Regions from separate parts of the Cupriavidus sp. GW823-FHT07B10 genome, predicted to be linked through region 2. Evidence: predicted binding sites of a transcription regulator. Region 2 holds the regulator's gene; each other region holds the start of a gene.

Region 1 (3,377 bases), on a different contig from region 2:
GCGAATTGCGGAATGAGTGTTTGGGGAGAAGGCAGGTGTCCATGACGAAGCGAGTGCCATCTGGCTGGCAAGCGCCAGCCCTCTCCCCCAGCCCCTCTCCCGCAAGCGGGAGAGGGGAGCCAACCGGCAGCGGGTGGCCCGGCTTACATCACCTTGTCCGGCTTGCCTTCGTTACCCGCGATGAACGGGCTCCACGGCTGCGCGCGCACCGCCTTCGGCGTCTTCCACACCACCGAGAACTGGCCGTCGCCCTTCACTTCGCCGATCATCACCGGCTTGTACAGGTGGTGGTTCTCGCCCATGGTCAGCGTGAAGCCGTCCGGTGCCTTGAAGGTCTGGCCGTACATGGCGGCGCGCACCTTGTTGGTATCGGTGGTGCCGGCCTTCTTCACGGCCTGCGCCCACATATGGATGCCCACGTAGGTGGCTTCCATCGGGTCGTTGGTCACACGCTTGTCGCCGCCGGGCAGGTTGTTGGCCTTGACCCATGCCGCCCACTGCTTGCGAAAGGCGTCGTTCTCGGGGTTCTTGACCGACATGAAGTAGTTCCATGCGGCCAGGTGGCCCACCAGCGGCTTGGTATCGATGCCGCGCAGTTCCTCCTCACCCACCGAGAACGCCACCACCGGCACGTCCTTGGCCTTCAGCCCGGCGTTGCCAAGTTCCTTGTAGAACGGCACGTTGGAGTCGCCATTGATGGTGGAGATCACCGCGGTCTTGCCGCCCTGCGAGAACTTCTTGATATTGGCGACGATGGTCTGGTAGTCGCTGTGGCCAAACGGGGTGTAGACCTCTTCGATGTCCTTGTCGGCCACGCCCTTGCTCTTCAGGAACGCGCGCAGGATCTTGTTGGTGGTGCGCGGGTAGACGTAGTCCGTGCCCAGCAGGAAGAAGCGCTTGGCGCCGCCGCCTTCCTTGCTCATCAGGTATTCCACCGCCGGAATGGCCTGCTGGTTGGGCGCTGCACCGGTGTAGAAGACGTTCTTCGACATCTCTTCGCCTTCATACTGCACCGGGTAGAACAGCAGCGAGTTCAGCTCTTCGTAGACCGGCAGCACGGATTTGCGCGACACCGAGGTCCAGCAGCCGAAGGTCACCGCGACCTTGTCCTTGGTGATCAGCTGGCGCGCCTTTTCCGCGAACAGCGGCCAGTTCGAGGCGGGATCCACCACCACCGGCTCCAGCTTGCGCCCCAGCACGCCGCCGCTCTTGTTGATCTCGTCGATGGTCATCAGGGCCACGTCCTTCAGCGACGTCTCCGAAATGGCCATGGTGCCGGACAGCGAGTGCAGGATACCGACCTTGATCGGTTCCTTGGACTGCGCCATGGCCAGCGGGCTGGTACCGATCATTGCCGCGGCGGCTATCGCCGACAGCTTCAGCATGTCACGTCGTTGCATTTGCAGCTCCCGTTTATGGTGTTAGTTAGGGACTACGCTCCCCGGGTGATGCTTCTGCAACTAGCGTGCCATGGAGGCAGGCCGCCTGATACCCACCGCACCCCCGGCAGATGGCGTGCTGGCGCGGCGCGCAGGCGCTGCCGCCGCCCGCGATCGCGCATCCGCACCAGAGCAGTGCGGGCGGCGCACGCACCACTCCCGTGCATCTGCGCAATTCCGTGCGGGCGGCATGCGCAAGGCACCAGGCGATGCGCGTCCCCGCACCAAGGCCGGGCGCCACGCCCCAAGGCAGGCGACGGGCAAAAAAAACGGGGCCCCTTGCAGGGCCCCGCTCTCGATGCCAGGACGTTGGTCCTTACATCACCATCATGTTGGCATTCAGGTTGTGCATGATCCACAGCGAACCCGCCACCACGATCACCAGGATCAGCGCCGTGAACAGCAGCGCGATCACGTTGCTGCGCTGCTCGGACGACGTGTCCAGGTGCAGGAAGTACTTCAGGTGGACCAGGATCTGGACCGCGGCCATGCCGAGGATGATCCAGAGGATGGTGCCCTTGTCCATGCTGCCGTCCATCACGAGCTTGAACGGGATCACGGTCAGGATCACGGCCAGGATGAAGCCGATTGCGTACGACTTGAAGCTGGCGTGGGTGTCATGACCCGCGTGCGAGTCGTGCGAGTCGTGGGCGCCGTGCGCCGCCGGTGCGTTGTGTTGTGCCATCACAGATGTCCCATCAGGTAGACCACGGTAAACACGCCGATCCAGACCACGTCCAGGAAGTGCCAGAACAGCGACAGGCACATCAGGCGCTTGCTCAGGGTCGGGGTGATGCCCTTCTTCGACAGTTGCCACATCAGCACGATCATCCACAGCATGCCGCTGGCGACGTGCAGGCCGTGGGTGCCGACCAGCGTGAAGAACGACGACAGGAACGCGCTGCGGCCCGGGCCGGCGCCTTCGGCGATCAGGTGATGGAATTCGTTGATTTCCATCGCCATGAACGCCGCGCCCAGCAGGAACGTGACGCCGAGCCACACCTGCACGCGGCTCAGGCTGCGGTTCTGCAGCGAGATCATCGCCATGCCGTACGTGATCGAGGAGAACAGCAGGATGAAGGTCTCCACCAGCACGTAGTTGAGCTCGAACAGCTCCTTCGCCGACGGGCCGCCTGCCAGTTCGCCGCGCAGCACGGCGAAGGCCGCGAACAGTCCGGCGAAGATGATGCAGTCGCTCATCAGGTAGATCCAGAAGCCATACACCGTATTGGCACTGGTATCGTGGTGCGCATGGTCATGGCCATGCGCGTCGGCTTTGGCCGGTGCGCCGGCCTGCGCGGGGATGCGGTCTAGGACTTGAGTCGACATGGTTCTCAGGCTTGCGAAGCAATGCGCTGCAGATGGCGCGTTTCGATCTGCTCGACCTCGGTGGCCGGCACGTAGTAGTCGATATGGTCGTCGTTGCTGCGGTGGATAAACGCCCACACCATGCCCACCAGGCCAACGATGGCCATCCACCAGATATGCCAGGTCAGGGCAAAGCCGAACACCAGGCTGAAGGCGCCGATGATGAAGCCCGCGCCCGTGTTCTTGGGCATGTGGATCTTCTCGTAGCCTTCGGTCGGCAGCGTCTCGCCACGGGCCTTCATGTCGGAGAACGCGTCCAGGTCACGCACCACCGGGGTGTGCGCGAAGTTGTAGAACGGCGGCGGCGACGAGGTGGCCCACTCCAGGGTACGGCCGCCCCACGGGTCGCCGGTCACGTCGGCCAGCTTCTTGCGGTCGCGGATCGACACCACGATCTGCAGCACCTGGAAGAAGATGCCCAGCGCCACGAACACCACGCCCACGACGGCCAGGTACAGCCACGGCGTCCAGGCCGGGTTGTCGGTGTGGTTCAGGCGGCGGGTCATGCCCATCAGGCCCAGCACGTACAGCGGCATGAAGGCGAAGTAGAAGCCGACCAGCCAGCACCAG
Region 2 (3,377 bases):
CGTGGGCAGCGTGGCCAGCCCTTCACGCATGTCGCGGTCGGAAAGCAGTTGCGCGATTTCGGACAGGATTTCCAGGTGCTGCTGCGTAGCCTGTTCGGGCACCAGCAGGAAGATCAGCAGCGATACCGGCTTGCCATCGGGCGATTCGAACGGAATTGGTTCGGCCAGGCGCATGAACGCGGCCAGCGGCTGCTTCAGGCCCTTGATGCGGCCGTGCGGGATTGCCACGCCGGCGCCCAGGCCGGTGGATCCAAGCGACTCGCGCGCGAACAGGTTGTCCGTCACGATGGCGCGCGCCACACCATGGTTGTTCTCGAAGAGGAGCCCGGCCTGCTCGAACACACGCTTCTTGCTGGTGACGCTGACGTCGAGGGTGATGTTGCCGGGTGGCAGCAATTTGGCCAAACGATTCATGGGCGATGCGCAGGATTTCAGTTAGCGGGCGGACCGTTCCGCCGGGCAGTGGGCTGGCTCCGGCCTGCCGTTGGCCTGGCCGGAGGCGTCCGGCCCATTATAGAGCAGCGACTACTCCCGCATTGTGCAGCGCAACGGGGCAAGCCGGTGCAGAAAGATACATGGTGATGCAATGGTGCCTCCGCGGCGGGGAGCCGGTGCACCGGTGCGGGGCACGGCCAGGATTCCCTCTCTTTGTATGGCGCAGCATACACCTTGGCGCAGCGCTTGCGAACACCCTTGCTCATTCGGGTGAAAAGCATCGGCTCCGGCGCCACAGCCGGGCCGCGCCGCCAGTGCGGGCGCGGCATGCCGGCGGCAACCGGGAACGCGAGGGCGCAAAAAAGCCGCGCTTCTTGGCGCGGCTTGCCTGTTCAATCCTGATTCAGCAGCCCGCTGCGGGGCTGCCGGGCACGGTCATTGCTGCATTTGCGCTGCGGCCATCTGGTACTTGACCGCTTCGCGGTCGTGGCCTTGCACGCGATCCTTGTAGCGGATCACCTGACGGTCCAGCTTGTCGACGAGTGCGTCGATCGCTGCATACAGGTCTTCGTGATGCGCTTCGACAAAGATGTCCTTGCCCTTGAGATGTAGATTGATTTCCGCGTACTGACGCCGGTCCTTTTCCTTATGGTTGTCGACAGAGAGCAGCACACTAACGCCAATGACTTGATCGAAATGCCTGACGATTCGCTCCAGCTTCGTTTCCACGTACTCACGCAGAGGGGGCGTGATGTCCAGGTGGTGTCCACTGATCTTGAAGTTCATAGCGCTTCTCCTTCTGAAAGAGCCTCACCAGGCAGGCGGTGGGCTCGGCTACAAAGACTTGCGGAGATTGACTGCGGGGATCTTCAGGGCTTCGCGATACTTGGCAACGGTGCGGCGTGCGACAACGAAGCCTTGTTCGCCCAGCAGTTCGGCAATGCGACTGTCGGAAAGGGGATTCCTCGGGTCTTCGGCTCCTATCAGTTGCTTGATCAAGGCGCGGATGGCCGTTGACGAAGCCGCGCCACCGGTTTCGGTGGACACGTGGCTGCCGAAGAAGTACTTCAGTTCGAAAGTACCCATCGGCGTTGCCATATATTTATTGGTCGTCACCCGGGAGATGGTTGACTCGTGTAAACCCAGTGTATCGGCAATCTCCCGCAAAACCAAGGGGCGCATGGCGATTTCGCCGTGGCTGAAAAAGTTCTTTTGACGCTCGACAATGGCCTGCGAGACACGCAGGATTGTGTCGAACCTCTGCTGGATGTTCTTGATCAGCCAGCGCGCCTCCTGCAGCTTCTGCTGCAGCCCGGCGGTGCCGGACTCACCCTTTGCGCCACGCAGGATTTGCGCATACATGTCATTGATGCGCAGCCTCGGCATCACATCCGGATTGAGCTGCGCGATCCAGCCGCCGCCACCCTTGCGCACGAACACGTCCGGCACCACGAAGTCCGCCTCCGGGCGGCTGTATGCATGGCCGGGGTAGGGCGCCAGCGAGCGGATCAGTTCGTGTGCGGACTTCAGCGCCGCTTCATCCACCTGCAGCGCCTTCTTCAGCCGCGTGTAGTCGCGTACTGCGAGCAACTCCAGGTGGTTGGTCACGATGTTCAGGGCCAGTTCGCGCTGCGGGTGCGTCAGGCGCCGCAACTGCAGGGCCAGGCACTCGGCGGCGTTGCGCGCGCCCACGCCGGGCGGGTCGAAGCTCTGCAGCAGCGTGAGGATGGCGTGGACCTCCTCGATCTCGAACTCGAGTTCTTCCGGCAACTCCGTGCAGATCTCCTCAAGCGATGCGCTCAGGTAGCCATCGTCGTCGAGCGATTCGATCAGGAAGATGGCCAGGCCCTTGTCGCGCGCCGAGATCTTCAGCGGCGTGAGCTGTTCCATCAGGTACTCGCGCAGCGTTGGCTCGGCTTCGCGCAGCTGCATCGGCGTTTTTTCGTCCTCGTCGCCCTGGGGGCGGCGGGCAAAGTCGTCCAGGCTCCAGTCGCTGCTGCCATAGTCGTCGCCGTTGCCGCTGTCGCCATAGCTGTCGTCGTCAGCCGCGCCGTCGGCGCGGGCCTCGCCATTGCCCTGCGGCTCTGCCGGCGCGGGCGCCGGTGCGCTCTGCAGGTTGACCGAGCCGTCGGCCGCCACGCGCAGCGGGCTTTCGATCCAGTCGTTCTCGCGTTCGAGCAGAGGGTTTTCCGTCAGTGCCTGTTCGACCTCTTGCTGCAGTTCCAGCGTGGAAAGCTGCAGCAGCCGGATCGACTGCTGCAGTTGCGGGGTCAGGGCCAGATGCTGGGAAAGGCGGAGCTGTAGCGACGGTTTCATGCGACCTATTCTATGCGCATCTTTCCGTTGTTGGAACGGAAATTGCTATCGCTTATGCGGTCTGATCGCTGCTGGCTGTGGCAGGCCCACGTGCGCCCGCGAATAGGCCTGCCGCTCCATGGCAGGCCGCTGCATCACATGCGGAAGTTCTCGCCCAGGTAGACGCGCCGCACTGCGTCATTGGCGATGATTTCCTCGGGCTGGCCCGCGGCCAGCACCGTGCCTTCGCTGATGATGTAGGCGTGGTCGCAGATGCCGAGCGTCTCGCGCACGTTGTGGTCGGTGATCAGCACGCCGATATTGCGTGCCTTGAGGAAGCTGACGATGCGCTGGATCTCGCCCACGGCGATCGGGTCCACGCCGGCGAAGGGTTCGTCCAGCAGGATGAAGCGCGGCGACGACGCCAGCGCGCGCGCGATTTCCACGCGGCGGCGCTCGCCGCCCGACAGCGACAGCGCCGGGTTGTTGCGCAGGTGCGCGATCTGCAGGTCGTCGAGCAGCGAATCCAGGCGGCGCTCGATCTCGGCCTTGGGCAGGGGCTTGCCGTTGCTCACCTGCAGCTCCAGCACCGCGCGGATGTTCTCTTCGACGTTGAGCTTGCGGAATACCGAGGCTTCCTGCGGCAG
Region 3 (3,377 bases), on a different contig from region 2:
CTGGCCACGTTCTCGGTGACCGCCGCGCAATGCGTGCGCACCGCCTCGGCACACAGCAGCGCCGAAGCGGGATGCCCTTCCGGCACCGGGCTCAGCCAGCCGGCACCCGGCCGCATCTCGTTACCTGTGCCCTGGCGGTCCATGCCGGGCTTGCCATCCTCGGGAAACATCGTCATTCGTTCAACCCCCTGCCCTTTGCCAGGGCCAGTTCGTTCGCATCCGGCGGCGTGTAGTGCGTAAAGTAGCCCGCGGCCACCTTGGCATCGATCTCGACACGGGCGTCGGCGGGAATCAGGGTCTCGGGGATGGCCACCTGCTCGACCACCTCGATGCCCTGCGCCACCAGCGCGCCATGCTTCATGTTGCTCATCGACGCCCAGCGGTCGATGCGGCGGATGCCCAGCCAGTGGAACACATCCGGCATCAGCTCCTGGAAACGCATGTCCTGCACGCCTGCCACGCATTCGGTGCGGGCAAAGTAAGTCTCCGCACGGTCGCCGCCCACCTGCCGCTTGCGGGCGTTGTAGACCAGGAACTTGGTCACCTCGCCCAGCGCGCGGCCCTCCTTGCGGTTGTAGACCACCAGCCCGACACCGCCCTGCTGCGCCATCTCGATGCACACCTCGATGCCATGTGCCAGATACGGCCGGCAGGTACAGATGTCTGACCCGAACACATCCGATCCGTTGCATTCATCGTGCACGCGGCAGGCCACGCGGGTTTCAGGCTTGCCCAGCTGGCCCACGTCCCCGAAGAAATACAGCGTCATGCCGCCGATGGGCGGCAGGAACACCTTCAGGTCCGGCCGCGTCACCAGTTCCGGGAACATGCCGCCGGTCTGCTCGAACAGGCTGCGGCGCAGCACGCTTTCCTTGATGCCGAAACGGGCCGCCAGCCCGGGCAGATACCAGACCGGATCGACCGCAGCCTTGGTCACGCGCACATCGCCATTGGCATGGAGGATGTCGCCGTCGGGCTTGAGCCGGCCGGCCGCGATGGCCGACATCAGCTCCGGCATGTTGATATGCGCGCGGGTGACGGCGATGGTCGGGCGGATATCCACGCCGGCCGCGATGCGGTCGGCAAACACGGTGGACACCAGGTGGCCCCACGGATCCAGCGAAACTATCTTCTCCGGGTCGCCCCACTGCGGATGCGGGCCGATCGCCTCCGCCGGCGCGGTATCGGTCAGGTCGGTGCGATGGTCGCGCTGCAATGCGCCCGCGGCAACCGCCAGGGCCCGGTAGATGGCGTAGGCACCTGCGTGAGTGCCGATCACATTGCGCTGCGCCGGATTCGCCAGGCTGGCGATGACCGGCCCGCGCTCGGCCGCCGTGGGGGCGCCCCAGTGGATAGGCTCGGCCGGCTTGTCGCGGCGTGCGTGCGAGGTCAGGACGATATGGTCGGACATGGCACCCTCGGTTCCCGATGGAATCCTGACCAAATGGTCAGGTTTACGATTCCATACTAGGCAACCTTTGTGCCATCGCCCAATGCCATTTACGCGAGTGTTGCTCCGATGTGTGTGGCGCCGAACGCAAGTATGCGCGGGCGGCATGCACGCATGGCGTGCAGGCGACGTGGCATGACGGGTGCACAAGCACCAACAAGAAGCGCGCACGGCCATGCTGGCACGGCGCCGTCCGGGAGAAGCCGTACCACCGCTGCACGGCCATGCCTGCAAACGTTACACGCTTTGCCGGCTGGCGCGGTCGCGGCCGTTGCCCAGCAGCGCACGCAGCGCCGCCAACGGCCGGGCGCTTTCGATGTAGCGATAGAACAACGCGCCGGCCACATTGCTGAGCGCCCATGCGGCAACCATGCCGAGCGCGTTCAGCACCGGCTGGCCCGGCGCCAGGTTCGACACCAGCGCGTTGACCAGCAGGCAGACCGGAAAGTGAACCAGGAACACCGAATAGGAAATGCGCCCGAAGAAGCCGATCACGCGCGCCCGCGGCCAGCGCTCCAGCCAGCCGCCGCGGCGCGCCACCGCCAGCAGCAGCGCAGTCGCCAGCGCCACCGCGATGCGCAGCCGGAAATCGAAGGCCAGCGCCGCCAACGTTACCGCGCCGAGGACCAGCAGCGGCAACACCGGGCGACCGGGGTTGGACGCCCAGTAGGCCAGCGCCCCCATGCCATAGGCGCCGAAGAAGTACAGCGCCCAGATATCCCACGCGGCATCGCGGTTGAACCAGAACAGCGATGCCACCGCCACCAGCACCACAATGCCAATGCTGACCCCGGCACCCGCCGGCGCTTTCCCGCGCGCCACGGCGCGCGCGGCCCACAGCGCACCCAGCAGCAGCGCAAACAGCTGCAGGTCGATGGCCACGTACCAGACCCCGGCCGAGAGCGCGTCGACATCGAGCACGTTATGCAGCAGCGTCACGTGCGCAAGGAACTGCAGCAGGCCGGGCGGCGCAGGGATCGAATCATGCACCATCCATTGGCGCGCCAGGGCGGCCCCGGCAATGCTGAGCAGCAGCGCCGCAGCAAAGGGCACCACCAGCTTCTGGTAGCGCCGCCACAGCACCAGCAGCGGATGCTGGCTGATTTCCAGCTGGCCATGCGGCGCCAGGCTGCGCGCGGCGAGGAAACCGCTGACCACCAGAAAGACCTGCACGGCGATGCGGGCGTAGTCGTAGAGCCAGTCCACCAGCCCCGGGGCCAGCCGATACGCGGTATCGGACATCGGGCCATAGAAGGCCAGGTGATGGAGCACGATCAACTGGGAGCTGACCGCTTTCAGGGCGTCAATGCACGGCAGGCGCGACGGACGGGGGCTCATTGTTATAGGAATGTTGCGATTGGCACGGAAGGCGCGATTCTACCTGCTTGCATCCGCTCAAATGTGGCATATGCACCACTACATATAGATTCGTTACACACTGCCCCGGCTTGTTGCGAGTTTGCAGGCACATGGCTTCATGTCTTAGCCAGCAGGCATTGGCTTATGAAAATGCTGCGCAAAACAGTCAGGGGCCAACAGGAGCCGGCATAAGGAAGTGCATACACAGGCGGCAGCTCTTTCCACGAAGCAAGGCTTATGAGTCAGGCACGTGCCTTTATGCGTCGCGGCCCAGAATATACAACTGTCGGGTGGATACGGGGATGTCAGGCTTGAACCACACATTCCAGGAGAGCTCTGTTGTGCGCCAGTAGCATAAGCTAGAGGCAGGATTGCCACCTGGGGTCCGCTTATGCAGCACCGCACGCTCTTCCCCCGCACCGGTCACGCCTTCCGTTGCGGCTTGGCTGAGTGCTCCCTCATCGCCCTTCTGGCCGCGGCCCTGGCGGGATGCGAGGGAGTCCCCCGGGATACCGCGGCGACACCGCCACCGCCGCGTCAGCCGATTGCGCCCAGCGACGACGTGTAC

What was found. The regulator sigma-54, encoded in region 2, starts transcription at its own class of promoters, with help from an activator protein. The targets are predictions, from matches to a motif close to TGGCANGNAANCTGCTTT.
Region 1: urtA (urea ABC transporter substrate-binding protein) is a predicted target of sigma-54. The motif match lies at 1,454-1,471, and genes of this name have one in related genera.
Region 3: AC1Q6V_RS17695 (GTP cyclohydrolase II) is a predicted target of sigma-54. The motif match lies at 1,469-1,486, and genes of this name have one in related genera.

Annotation. Positions count from the first base shown of each region.
Region 1 is NZ_JBXAGS010000006.1:368,649-372,025, forward strand. It holds gene urtA (urea ABC transporter substrate-binding protein) at 144-1,400, opposite strand; gene cyoD (cytochrome o ubiquinol oxidase subunit IV) at 1,756-2,124, opposite strand; gene cyoC (cytochrome o ubiquinol oxidase subunit III) at 2,124-2,768, opposite strand; gene cyoB (cytochrome o ubiquinol oxidase subunit I) at 2,774-3,377, opposite strand, start outside.
Region 2 is NZ_JBXAGS010000001.1:375,013-378,389, forward strand. It holds gene ptsN (PTS IIA-like nitrogen regulatory protein PtsN) at 1-414, opposite strand, end outside; gene hpf (ribosome hibernation-promoting factor, HPF/YfiA family) at 871-1,221, opposite strand; gene AC1Q6V_RS01890 (RNA polymerase factor sigma-54) at 1,270-2,751, opposite strand; gene lptB (LPS export ABC transporter ATP-binding protein) at 2,886-3,377, opposite strand, start outside.
Region 3 is NZ_JBXAGS010000007.1:259,444-262,820, forward strand. It holds gene AC1Q6V_RS17690 (URC4/urg3 family protein) at 1-176, opposite strand, end outside; gene AC1Q6V_RS17695 (GTP cyclohydrolase II) at 173-1,411, opposite strand; gene AC1Q6V_RS17700 (acyltransferase family protein) at 1,688-2,788, opposite strand.